DNA from 3 places in the Methylotuvimicrobium sp. KM1 genome. Region 2 is predicted to be linked to each of the others. Evidence: riboswitches for the same ligand, from Rfam matches in the RefSeq annotation. Region 2 holds a riboswitch; each other region holds the start of a gene.
The links. A riboswitch is a leader RNA that binds a small molecule or an ion and turns the genes downstream of it on or off. The one in region 2 is predicted to bind cyclic di-GMP.

Region 1: linked by a shared signal. The riboswitch ahead of ACINK7_RS20705 (S8 family serine peptidase) and the one ahead of ACINK7_RS04595 (hypothetical protein) in region 2 are both predicted to bind cyclic di-GMP.
Region 3: linked by a shared signal. The riboswitch ahead of ACINK7_RS15940 (hypothetical protein) and the one ahead of ACINK7_RS04595 (hypothetical protein) in region 2 are both predicted to bind cyclic di-GMP.

The regions. Positions count from the first base shown of each region.
Region 1 is NZ_CP173170.1:4,753,511-4,757,700, reverse strand. It holds gene ACINK7_RS20710 (bile acid:sodium symporter family protein) at 123-1,055, opposite strand; cyclic di-GMP riboswitch class I at 1,684-1,769, shown strand; gene ACINK7_RS20705 (S8 family serine peptidase) at 1,854-3,680, shown strand.
Region 2 is NZ_CP173170.1:1,053,109-1,057,298, forward strand. It holds gene ACINK7_RS04585 (hypothetical protein) at 1-318, opposite strand, end outside; gene ACINK7_RS04590 (hypothetical protein) at 537-1,379, opposite strand; gene ACINK7_RS04595 (hypothetical protein) at 1,575-2,327, opposite strand; cyclic di-GMP riboswitch class I at 2,353-2,442, opposite strand; gene gspE (type II secretion system ATPase GspE) at 3,417-4,190, shown strand, end outside.
Region 3 is NZ_CP173170.1:3,713,840-3,718,029, reverse strand. It holds gene ACINK7_RS15950 (VPLPA-CTERM sorting domain-containing protein) at 1-820, opposite strand, end outside; gene ACINK7_RS15945 (hypothetical protein) at 858-1,007, opposite strand; cyclic di-GMP riboswitch class I at 2,110-2,184, shown strand; gene ACINK7_RS15940 (hypothetical protein) at 2,384-3,250, shown strand; partial or broken gene ACINK7_RS15935 (cytochrome-c peroxidase) at 4,025-4,190, shown strand, end outside.

The DNA of each region.
Region 1 (4,190 bases), 1.5 Mb from region 2:
GATATGACGAATAAAGCCACAAATACACCATATTATAGGCACTAAGTTAGCGCTTATGGGGGATGCTGCTCGGCAATTGCCGAGCAGCAAAAAGCAAATAATTCATTCGGCATTATTCCCGTCTATCTTTTAGTCTTTCGTATACGCCACCAGGCTGCCAGTACACTGCCGATGATCGAATGAAAACTCGCCGAAATGGCAGAGGGAATCGGTGCAAGGGCCATTTGTGCAAAGCTGGATTGAGCAAGTACCGCGCCTAAGCCGGAGTTTTGCATGCCCACCTCAATTGAAATTGTGCGGGATGCGTTTTCTTCAAGCTTCATCAAGCGAGCCATTGCATAGCCGATTGTAAATCCGCCTAGATGCAATAAGGCAACCGCGCTCAACAAAGGTAAAGCCGAATCCTTTATCGTGCCTGCATTCGCGCCAATGATGCTTGCGCAAATCAATGCGATGACCATCACTGAAACGAGCGGTGCGACAGGTGTTACAGCCTGAACCAGGCGCGGCGTATAACGATTTAGCAACATACCCGACAAAACCGGCAGAATCACCACTTGTAGAGTATTGAAAAATAAGCTCCAAGCATCCACCGGAACATAGGCACCGGCTAGCCAGTGAGTCAATAGCGGCGTCATGACAACGGCGGCGAATGTGGAGCACATCGTCATCAATACCGATAGCGCGACATCGGCATGAGCAATGTAGCTAACCACGTTTGATGCGGTACCGCCGGGGCAGCATGCCACCAGTATCAGGCCGACCGCCAATTGCGGATTGAGCGAAAATCCATAAGCTATGGCCCATCCCAAAAGAGGCATCACGGCAAATTGAGCAACGACGCCGATTAAAACCGGTCGAGTCGTGCGCGTTACCCGTCGAAAATCCTCGAAGCTAAGCGTAATACCCATGCCGATCATGATAATAGCCAAGCCCCAAACGATCATCGGACCGCTGAACCAAGTAAACCAAGCAGGAAAAAATAATGCTAAACCGCTACAGGTGATGACCCAAAAAGGAAAAAGATTGGCGAGCAAATTAAGTAAGCGAAGCACGTCGTTTTAAACCGAATAAATGATAGGCGACAAGTATACTTCAAATGGGCGTATTTGCTGTTGCTCAACCCTGAGTTTGTCTATAGAGAGAACTATTGAATTTAGCACCGTAGGGTGCGCATCACGCACCTTTCCACGGTTCCAAGCCGACAAGATTTCCCGGCCCAGGTGCGCGATGCGCACCCTACGCCTGGCGCTTTATAACCTATGATCACCAATCCCTCATGCCTAAATCTAAATTGCGATAGAGAGAACTATTGAATTTAGGCCAAGCGCTTATCTGAGTTAAGGTCAAAATAAGACTTCTTGTGTAATCTTTTGCTGACAAAAACTCGCCTAAAAGAAATTTCTTTCTTAGGCGATTTGATCTATGCACTGTCGGCCATTGCGCCTAATTAAAGATGAACGAATGGCTAAAACTCAAAAAGTTTTTGTGGGGGAGGTCGAAATGGGCAACGCAAAAGTGCTTACTAATTCACTGAACCGATATTAACAATAACAAGATGATTTTTCTAAATAATTTTTTGCCAAGCAAATCACATCAATTTTTTCTGAAATTTATACACTGTAACTCAACCGGAACGAAAAAAGCTTTCAAAGGGCTTTTAGACGCTCCAGTCAATCGAAAATCATAAAAGGGCAAAACCATCGAAAGGTGGCGACGCAAAGTTTCCAGTCTAACGGAGTTATTCCTATGACAGTGGGATTGCTAAATTGGCATAGCGCAAACATTACGCCAATTTATATTCAGCTTCAAGGAACTCCTTCGGACCTTTATTTTAAATAAGGAGTGGGGTCATGAGCTCTAACAGCCGAAGAAGTCAAAAAAATCAAAACACATTTAATTCAACTCAGCTTTCCAAAGCCGTAGCGGCGGTATTGCTTGCCGGTGTGTTGGGCGGTACAGCCGGACCAACCTACGCAGCCCCCGACAAGCCTTGGAAAGAAGGCCAAATTTTGGTCAAACCGAAAGCCGGATTATCGGACAGAGAATTCGACAAAATTCTGAAACGCAATAAAGGCCAAAAAAAAGAGATAATCGGTAACATCGGAGTGCATGTTATCTCTGTACCACCACAAGCCGAGCAAGCCGTTATTCGAGCATTATCCAAAAATCCTCATGTCGAATTCGCAGAGCTCGATATGGCGGTCGAACTCAGCTTGACGACGCCCAACGATCCGCGTTACGGCAACCAATGGCATTTGCCCAAAATTCAAGCACCAACCTCTTGGAGCTCAACAAAAGCTGACAACACCGTGATTGCTATTTTGGATACCGGTGTCGATAGCGCGCACTCTGACTTATCCAGCAAAATGCTGCCCGGTTGGAATGCGGTCGACGGCAGCACCAACAGTTCTGATGTACATGGACACGGCACGGCGGTAGCGGGTACGGCAGCTGCCACAACCGATAACGCTAACGGCGTTGCCGGCGTCGCTTGGAATGCGCAAATATTGCCGGTGCGCATTACCAACAGTAGTGATGGTTGGGCTTATTGGAGCGATATTGCTCGTGGCTTGAACTGGGCGGCCGATCAAGGTGCTGACGTCGCGAACATCAGTTACGGCGTTTCCAACAGTTCTGCGGTAACCAATGCCGCACAATACATGCGCAGCAAAGGTGGCCTGGTTGTTGTTGCGGCCGGTAACGACGGCGTCGATCCTGGATTTAAAGATAATGTTCATATGATCAGCGTTTCGGCTACGACTAGCTCCGATGCCAAGGCTTCTTGGTCGAATTATGGCGAGTTCATCGATGTTGCGGCGCCGGGCGCATCGATTCAAACCACTACGCGCGGCGGCGGCTATGGAAGTTGGAACGGCACATCGTTTTCGTCACCAGTGGCTGCAGGCGTGGTTGCCCTGATTCAGGGCGCGAATCCAACACTAACGCCCGATGAAGTCGAGCAAATCTTGAAATCCTCGGCCGATAAAATCGCTGGCGATATCCACCCATACTATGGTCACGGCCGCATCAATGCCGCCGTAGCGGTTGAAATGGCGCAAAGCATGGTGAATGTCACTGTCGATAACGAGGCGCCTTCAGTCAATATTTTCTCGCCAACGGGGGGAAATACCGTCAGCGGATTGGTTGAAGTCGAGGTCAATGCCACCGATAATGTCGGTGTGAGCGAAGTGACGCTCTATGCCAATGGTTTCTATGTCGGTACCGATACGACCGCACCTTACCAATTTAGCTGGGATTCCAATCAAGTCGCAGATGGCTCCGTAACCTTGAGCGCAACCGCAATCGATGCGGTGGGTAATGACGGGGTTTCAAATGATGTTAATGTAACGGTCAAAAATACGATTGAAGAAGTCGTTGATGAGCCTATCGAAGAAGTGATTGAAGATATGGCGGCTCCAACCGTAGCAATCAGTAATCTAGCCGACGGTAGCCGAGTATCACGAGTAGTTAAAATAAATGTTTCGGCGGAAGACGACGTTGCGGTTGCCAATATCCGGTTGTTCATTAACGGCAGGATGGTAAGTTCAGTAGATGGCGGTAGTTTATCCCACAATTGGAATACCAATAGAGAAAGCCGAGGTACCTATATCATCGAAGCGATCGCGACCGATACTTCGAATAAAACCTCCAAACATACCGTTACAGTTTTCAAATAAGCAAAACTAAAATCTGCAATCCAAAAAACGCCGGCGTCAGTCGGCGTTTTTTTTAGCAGGATTTTTATAAAGTTCTGTATGCAGTCGTAGGGTACGTATCGCGTACCTTTTTGGCTTGGTAATTAACTGCTTCGGAATATTGCGAAAAAGTGCGCGGTGCGTGCTCTAAAATCTTTATGTTTCGTAATTGGCTAGTTTTTTCATCTTTTCATCTATTAATGCGGATATAGTCTTTTTTACGAGGTTTTTTTATAAGCTGAATTCAAGTAACTATTCAATCCTCCGGCAATTATCGTTCCCACGCTCTGCGCTCGCCGTTATACACAAGTATCCGTAAACTTGCTAAACAGAGTTCGTCGTATACCTGGAGACGGTGCTGTTTGATAAATCTGCGGATATTGAACATCAGTGGCTTCGAAATCGCGACGAAGGCGTCGCTCCCACAAGAGGGGGGCGGATGCTCTGTGGGAGCGATCCCCAGATCGCGATTTCGAAGTCGGGAACGTTGGG
Region 2 (4,190 bases):
TTGCAGGGCTGCTTCAAGTCTTACGCCGTTAAAAGAATTGACTTCGAGTTGATTGAAAGTGTGGCCGTCGACATAGGCGCTGACCGGCACCGAAAAAGGCGTGCATCCTTTTACATAAACAAGCGCTTCGGTGGCTTGCATGAGGCCTTCGTAAAGAGCGAAAGCCGCTCTTTCAGTGTCTCTCATATTGGTCATATTCAACAGAGGGGCTGCAGGTCCATTGTTGTATATGGCAGGAGCACCTGGAGGGTTGGCGCTGGCCAGAGTTGAAATGCCGAGCAATACGGCTGCTGCTGTGGTGGTGATTTTAGTTTTCATAAAAAACTCCTTTATTTTTTAAAGTATTTTTTGCCATGGTTGTTAAAATAATTGTTATATGTATGGCAATCGTTTTGGTTTTAACGAACACGAGCTCTATTCAATAAATGAATATTAAATAACAACTATCGATCAATCATTTTGTAATTTAATACCCATAAAGCTCGGTTAAGGCAGAAAATACCGCCCGGTATTAAATCGGGCGGTTATAGGCTTGGTTATGGCGCCTGAATCAAGCTGCAGCCATTCAGTTCGGTATCAGGAGCGCTTGGAGTCACCTGAGAAACGGTCAAATTGCCGTCTTGCCAGAACAAACCGGGTTGACTGTAGCCTACGGTTGACAGAGTGATTCGGCATGCACCAACACCCACTAAACGGTCTTTTTGGAATACGGTACAGCCTTGTTGGCCGTTGTCGCGAACCGCTTTGGATTTTTGCCACCATTTATTCACAGGGTAGCCGGATTTCGATAGGGTTTGTAAGCCGTAATCATAGATTTCATAGAATTGGCCCGGCCCATAAGTGTTGCCATGGTAAAAGTCTTTGATAGCAGCGCTATAGAATGTGTCAGGTCTTCCGTTTTGGCCGGCAACTCTTAAAGAGGTTCTTTCGTTGACCATCAAGTTATTAAGATGGTTGTAAGTGTATCTACCGCGCAGGTTATCTACGGCAACGTTGTTCAAGATCCCAGCAATTGGAGCTTGTGTGACGTCGATGTTTTGACCAAAACCGGGAACCGGTGCTTGCAGGGCTGCTTCAAGTCTTACGCCATTGAATGTTTGAACTTCGAGTTGATTAATGCCGTTGCCGTCAGAGTAGGCCGATACGGGCACCGAGAAAGGCGTGCATCCTTTTACATAAACAAGCGCTTCGGTGGCTTGCATGAGGCCTTCGTAAAGAGCGAAAGCCGCTCTTTCAGTGTCTCTCATATTGGTCATATTCAACAGAGGGGCTGCAGGTCCATTGTTGTATATGGCAGGAGCACCTGGAGGGTTGGCGCTGGCCAGAGTTGAAATGCCGAGCAATACGGCTGCTGCTGTGGTGGTGATTTTAGTTTTCATAAGAAACTCCTTTACTTTAAATTTAAAGTATGGTTGCCATGATTGTTATGGTAATCGCCGCATCCATGGCAAATGCGGTGATTAAAAGAGCTAAGTGCTCAATTTTATTAATTTATTTTTTCTGAGATTAATTTCCGGCTGATCCAGGCTGATAATCTGTATTACGCTTGAATGCCTTCGATTTCATTGTTTACATTACGCTAACTTTCTGCGCCAGGAAGTCACCAGTCCGATCATTGCTGTGCCCATCAGCCAAATAGCGCCTGGAACAGGTACATGGCTAACTGGTGCCGAGCATGAAGTGCAACTAGTGCCCATTACTTCAAAAAGATACGGCGATCCGTGTGCTCCAAGTGGATTCCAATAAGCGGCATAATACTGGCCGTCATGGCCGGCACCGTTATAAGACCATTCTATAGGAAACGACAGGCTTTCATTGCTGAGAAAGAGCCAATAGGCTGTGTTTGGTTGTAAAAGCGCGGCTTCATTGGGATCTTGCGAAGGTGCGTCGAACCAAACGTCATTGCCGCCAAAGTGTTCCAGCTGCACAAAGCTGTCGGGAATCGATAAGTCGAACAGCTTGTCTCCGGGAATGTGAGAATCCCCTCCCAAAAAGTTGTTGCTATAAACAGCTAGCGATATGCCGTCGTTTCCGGACGAATCCTTAAGAGAGACTAAGTCGCCTGAAAAGTGACCGCCGGACGCTAAAGATAGGCGGACGCTGTCTAATAAGCAGCCATTAGGGCAGTTAAAAGGATCTACCGTAAATCGGCCGGCTGCCCAATCAGGTTCGCCGCCCTCAAAAAAGGGCGCTACAAGCGATTCGCCGCCGGAATATCCAAAAGGGAAGGTGTCGTAGATAGAAACTGATGCAGAAGCGGTACCGGCAAAAAGGCCCAGTGCAACGGCAGCGCTTAATTTTTTTAACGGTGCTTTAATTTTCAACATAATTACCTCTAATATGTTTGAAATTAAGTGCGGCCAGACTATCTGATGGAAAATGGAGAGTATCAGACTCTTGGCTTTCCGCCCCCGCCTCGCGACGGGTAAGGCTTTTAACTTAATCGAGCTAAAAAATCCCTAGTGATTCAAGTTGTCTGGCTCGAGCAATTAAATGTGAGTATCGCCGAACCGTCCATAATCCAGGCATTATCCCAAATGCCTCATAAATTATTCGTTAGTTTCGTTAAAAAGCGCTTAAGGTAGAAAGTATTTCATACGTTAAATGCGCTTTGGCTTGCCATATAGTAGGTGCTTGTAATTGACAAGGTATTTTTTTGTTTTCGCATAAAACACGTGCATAGAGCGTGCCATCAGTCGATTTTGTTCTTTCAAGGCATTGAATTGTCAATTAAATAAAATGCATTTTGTGACGGAAGGCGCGTTTATTTTGGAAGCTTCATTTCGTGATGTAAAAATTATTGACAGTTTTATGTCTTAACAAAAGCTTAAAACGATTAAATCCGCCAAACGCCAAGAAAAGAAAATATGCATTGTTAATGAGAAGTATCAGCGTTTGTAGGGAAAAATTTGTAAGCAACTGAAAGACAAGGAAAGTATGGGGCGTCATTACAGGCTGTTTTATTCTTTGGGGCGCTTAGGCTTGCCGAAGGGCTGGGGGAAAAGGATGATGTAAAAAATTTTGACGAATGATGCAATAAATTGATCCAACTTAAAAACTGGATCTTATTTTGCTTGTAAAAGAATAAAGACGGATGTTAGTCGGTTTGTTTTTTTGCCTATCCGTTAATAAATTAATGTACGGAAAAACAGATACATATGAATGGCGGGGTATTTTTGGGAGTCTTGAAAGGCTAAATGATTTGCTTTGAGGTAAGTGTTAAATATTCTGACATAAGGCCGTATAAGAGAGGCTTATCTCGATACGGATAAAAGATTTTGACTCGTAAGGGCTTGGTTATTTCATAGTATTGAAATAGGTTATCATTGGCCTTGGGGCTTATCTTTTATTAACCTCAGCTTTAATTGCACCCATGGTTTATAATCTGCCCGAATCTATATAGCCAGGACTGTTCAATGGATTACTCAATTGCCAAGTACGCGCCTGAATACCATCCCTTTCTTAGTTATCTACAGCACCAAGATAAATTGACCGATGCCGAGCTAAAAAAGGTCGATCGGGTCATGCAGTCGACGGTGGCCGAAACCTTGCCGCATTTATTGATTAAGCTCGGTATTTGTTCGGAAAGCGATATCGCGGAAGCTTTTGTTGTAACGCATGACGTAGAAAAAGTCGGGGTCGAGGATTACCCGCTTGAAACGCCTCTGCCCAATCATGTGTCCCTGCGATTTCTGAAACAATTTCATGTAATCGGTTTGCGCAATACCGATGATGCAATTCATGTTGCGGTAATGGATCCGGAAAATCGCTTTGTGTTGGATGCGTTGCAACTGGCTACCGCTAAGCCGATTATTGCGAAAGTCGGAGTGATGTCGGAAATCGATGCCGCGCTCGAACTGCAATACGGCGAAGGTAAATCGCAAATGGATAAGCTATTTGCCAATCTCGAGACAGACGAGATCGGCGAAGAGGATCTGGAACACCTTAAAGATATGGCGAGTGAAGCGCCGGTGATCAAAATGGTTAATCTGATCATGCAGCGCGCGATTGAGAGCCGAGCTTCTGATATCCATATCGAGCCGTTCGAACAGCGCTTGAAAGTCCGCTTACGCGTCGACGGCGTGCTGCAAAATATCGATGCGCCGCCGGTAACATCGACCGCGGCCGTGCTTTCGCGCATAAAAATCATGGCCAAGCTCAATATCGCCGAGCGCCGATTGCCGCAAGAC
Region 3 (4,190 bases), 2.5 Mb from region 2:
CCAAACCGATTAAACCACTGCCCAGTAACCAGGCTGCTGCGGGAATTGGCACCGGTGATGCGCTAATGGTTAACTGATAATTTTCTACAGGACCGAAATTTTGTCCATTGACCACATTACCACCTAAATAGATCGAATAAATTTGCCCAGCTAATGCGGTAAAGGTGATATCTCCGGAATCGGAATGTGTTTCATAAATAACGTTGTTCGTTCCGTGAGGGTTGTTCTCTTTGGCAGGGTCTTCATAGGCGCCGGATATATAGCCGATATTCCATGCGGCATGACGGCTATAGCCGGCCGTTCCATCATCCATTCCTTTAAATACGCTTATTCCGAAGTTATTGATCAAAGGGCCTAACGATTCAGGGCTAAGAGTGATCACGGCGGTTACATGAGATTTCAATAATCCGTAATCCGTGTGATGCGCCCAACCTTGCGTAAACCCCGGGTTAGACTCGTTAACGGGCCAGGAGCCCCAGGCGCCGTCAGCGGTATCTATATCAACGTTAGCGCCGTAAACCGAAAGGGCATGTGCCTGTGAAACCTCATGGCTTTCATTGGCTGAGTGAATGGCTACCGCCCAGTTCATCGCCTGTTTACCGACATAGCCGAATGGGCTTTCGCCGCCCGTTGTGCCGACCCAAGGGACCTGTGCGCCGGAATTTCCGGAACCGTCTACTCGGGTCCATCCATCGGTACCGGATGAGGCTATGTAAGTGTTGTACATAACATGAGCAGAGGCATTCGGCATGGCGCCAACAGTCATTGCTGCGCTGGTAACGGCCATAGCAACTGCTTTAGCTAATGGTTTTTTTTTCATCGATTGAACTCCTTGTTTAGTTAAATATTTTTGCATTTTAAATTTCGGTAACGTTTTCATAGGCCGCTGTCGAAACATAATGCGCAAAGGTATGTTTTAGTAAGATTGGTTGTATTGTTTCCGGCCCTTGTAGGGAGGGGCTGCCAAGTGGTTCTGGGTAAATACGCATCTTTTTGAGGTCTTTCATTTGATTATCGGGGTAACGATTTGTCTAAAGGCTTATACCAAGATGCATAGGTATTTAAGGGACATTCAATAAATGTGAGGCTTACCTTAAGTCGCTCGAGATTGTATCCTCTGCCGAAATTAACTACCGTTAGTTAAAAAGCAAAAAAAATGCCATCTTTACCATTTAGGCTGCTCTAAATAGGATTAATTCTTTTTACGAGTCATTATAATAGTGCGGCTCTATCTTATTGATTTATATTAGCTATACGCAGGTCGTTTTGGAGGGTATTCCGGTTAAGTAGTCCCTTGCTTAAATTTAGCGAGAGACTGGTTGATCGATAGGGTAGGCTTGGTTGTCGATAGGTGATATGACTCAATGTACTGTGTCATATCACACATAAACCAACTTGATTAAAGATAGGCTTCAGCCAAAATCGAAACGGCATTGATGATTAGGGATTAATTCTGGCGTTATTCTCGTAAGGTATCCAAATATAAAACAAAAGAACAAAAAAGGGGGCTGGGGGGGCTGCAGGATAAACGCATTAAAATAGAATATAAAATCAAATGGTTATAATGCGTAGTGTTTTTAGTAATTTCATAGTAGTTATTAGTGCCACAAAATAAAAACTAACAAATAAAATGTTCTGCAAGCTTAGGTTGAATAGTCATAACATATTGATATGGCATTTATTTTAATGCGTTTACCCTGAGGCAGGTTAGTTTTTTCTTCTTTACATCAATTACTTCGCATTTGCGTAATGAAAGGTTTATTAAGCGCATTATCCGAGTAATTTAGCCGCTCTCCTCATTTTTAAAAATATCAGTGCCGCAAGCAAGATCGGGAAAGTGAAACATCGATAGGAGAGTGTGTGATATCACGCACTTTTGTGTCTAGTCACGTGTTTTTAACATGGTTATCGGGGGTTTGATTATCGAAGCCGCAACTGCAAACCGTAAACCTAAAGCGTTTCGGCTGGCTTTTAAATAATAAAAAGCTAGCTAAAACAAAGTAATAAAAACGCATCAAAGTTCGTTTCGACTTAAGTCTAGGAAAATTTATCTTCATATGCAGTGTGGCTCGTATTTTGCTTAACTTAAAAAGTTGCATTTTTGTAGCTATGGTAAGTTGCCACACTCGTCGCAAGGCGGGGTCGGAAAGCCGCGGGTCTGATTCAGACAGCCGGGTTGCCTCCTAGGAGCTTTAGGGAGAGCAGGAAAGCATATCGATAATGGGGTTATCGATACGGCCGTCCCGCAAAACAAGCTCGCTAAACTGGAGTTGTTTATTTCGGCGGACAGCCTAAAAACATCAGACAATTCCAAAATTTAACGACAACTTAAATCTACCACACCCGGTTAAAAAAAACGTGATGTGGTTTGGGAAATTAAATAATGAATATATCTGTACAATCTGTGTTCAAGTCTACATTGGTCGTAGCGGCTTTGGCATTGACTAGCGGCGCCGCGATGGCAGCCGGCGCTGTCAATCCCAATGGGTCTGGTCAAGGTAATTCGTTCTGGGTCGGCGGCAATGTGATTTCAAGTGCAGGCGGCTCTATTGCAACCAACGCCTTTACAACTAGCGTAAATGGTTACGCGAGTAACGCTGCATTGGGTAATGCTGCATGGGCTCATGCAGGTAACAAATGGTTTACATTTTATTTGACAGAATCCGCAACAACTACGGTTTCCGTTACAGCAGTCAATGCTGGTGATATGTCGCCGGGCTTTACGGTGTGGCGGACTGATGGTGAGTTTGACGGTGGGACAGGTGGGACCGGTGAAGTGCCTGGTATCGCTAGCGGTCCACAAGGTGTTCCGCATTCTTTCAATCAAGTCGGAGCGATTGGAACTTACGGAACCTATTGGATGACCGATGACAGTATTACGACTCCAGCTTATGGTGTTGACAACAAAACAGTCGGCAACAGTGCTAACGGAGCATTAGAAACAATGGGGTACGCGAATTCAGGTCCCGCTTCCGGGACAACAGCCTGGGGCGCGGAGTTGCAAATTGGCGCTTATGACGGCAATGGTTTGGTGAGTGGTTCTATTGTAGCGGGCGAGTCTGCCAGTTTGATGTTAAATGATCTGGCTGCAGGTTGGTATGCGATCTATGTAGGGGGCGCTGATGGTGCATTGGGTGGTTCGCCGATGACTATGGCCGTATCCAGTGTTCCGGTACCAGCAGCTGTTTGGTTGTTCGGCACTGCATTGGTCGGTTTGATAGGAGGCGCACGAAGAAAAGCTCAAGCATAAAGAGAAGTTTCAAGGAGATATCGAAGCGCACGGAAGCGCAATTTACTTTGGCTATGTTTGCGATTGACTGAGCTTGGATTGAATATAAGGTTGCTAAAGAAATCTACTTTTTAAGCATGACTGGTCAAGATTAAATTTTTTTAAAATCAAAATAATGAAGGATTTTAATAAATGAACCTTCGGAGTTGATAGATGACAAGTTTTCGTCATGTTTATTTTTATGTTTTGGGGTTGGTTGCTTTAATGATAAGCCATTCTGTCTCTGCGACAGGCGTAGGTCCCATGCCGATTAGTCTCAAGCATTTGCAAGTGCCTGAAGTACCGGGCTTACTGGATGGTGCCGAGCCAATTGTAGTTAACAAAAATGCAGCCATCGCGCTTGGAAAAGCATTGTTTTGGGATACGAATGTCGGAAGTGATGGAATGGCTTGCGGTTCATGCCATTTTCACGCCGGTGCCGATCGTCGTGTCAAAAATCAATTGAATCCGGGGGCTAAGTCCAAACTATTAGAAGAACAAGCATTCGATCTGTCATCATCCAATGATGAAATGGGGCCCAATTATACTCTTAGTCGCCGCGATTTCCCTTTTCATCGCCGATTCAATCCTTTGAGTCATGCATCACCGGTATCATTTAATTCTGACGATGTGGTTTCGTCATCAGGGACTTTTAGTGGCGAATTTATCAATACCAGTCGAACAGGTAATGCAAATGATGCATGTGACCGCGATGCGGACCCGGTTTTTCATGTCAATGGAACCAATACCCGTAGAGTCGAACCCCGCAATACGCCAACTGTGATTAATTCGGTTTTCAATCATCGAAATTTTTGGGATGGACGCGCAAATAATGTTTTCAATGGAAGTAGTTCATGGGGAGATCGTGATCCTGATGCAGGTGTTTGGGTAAAAATCAATACTCGCAATGTTGCCAAACAAA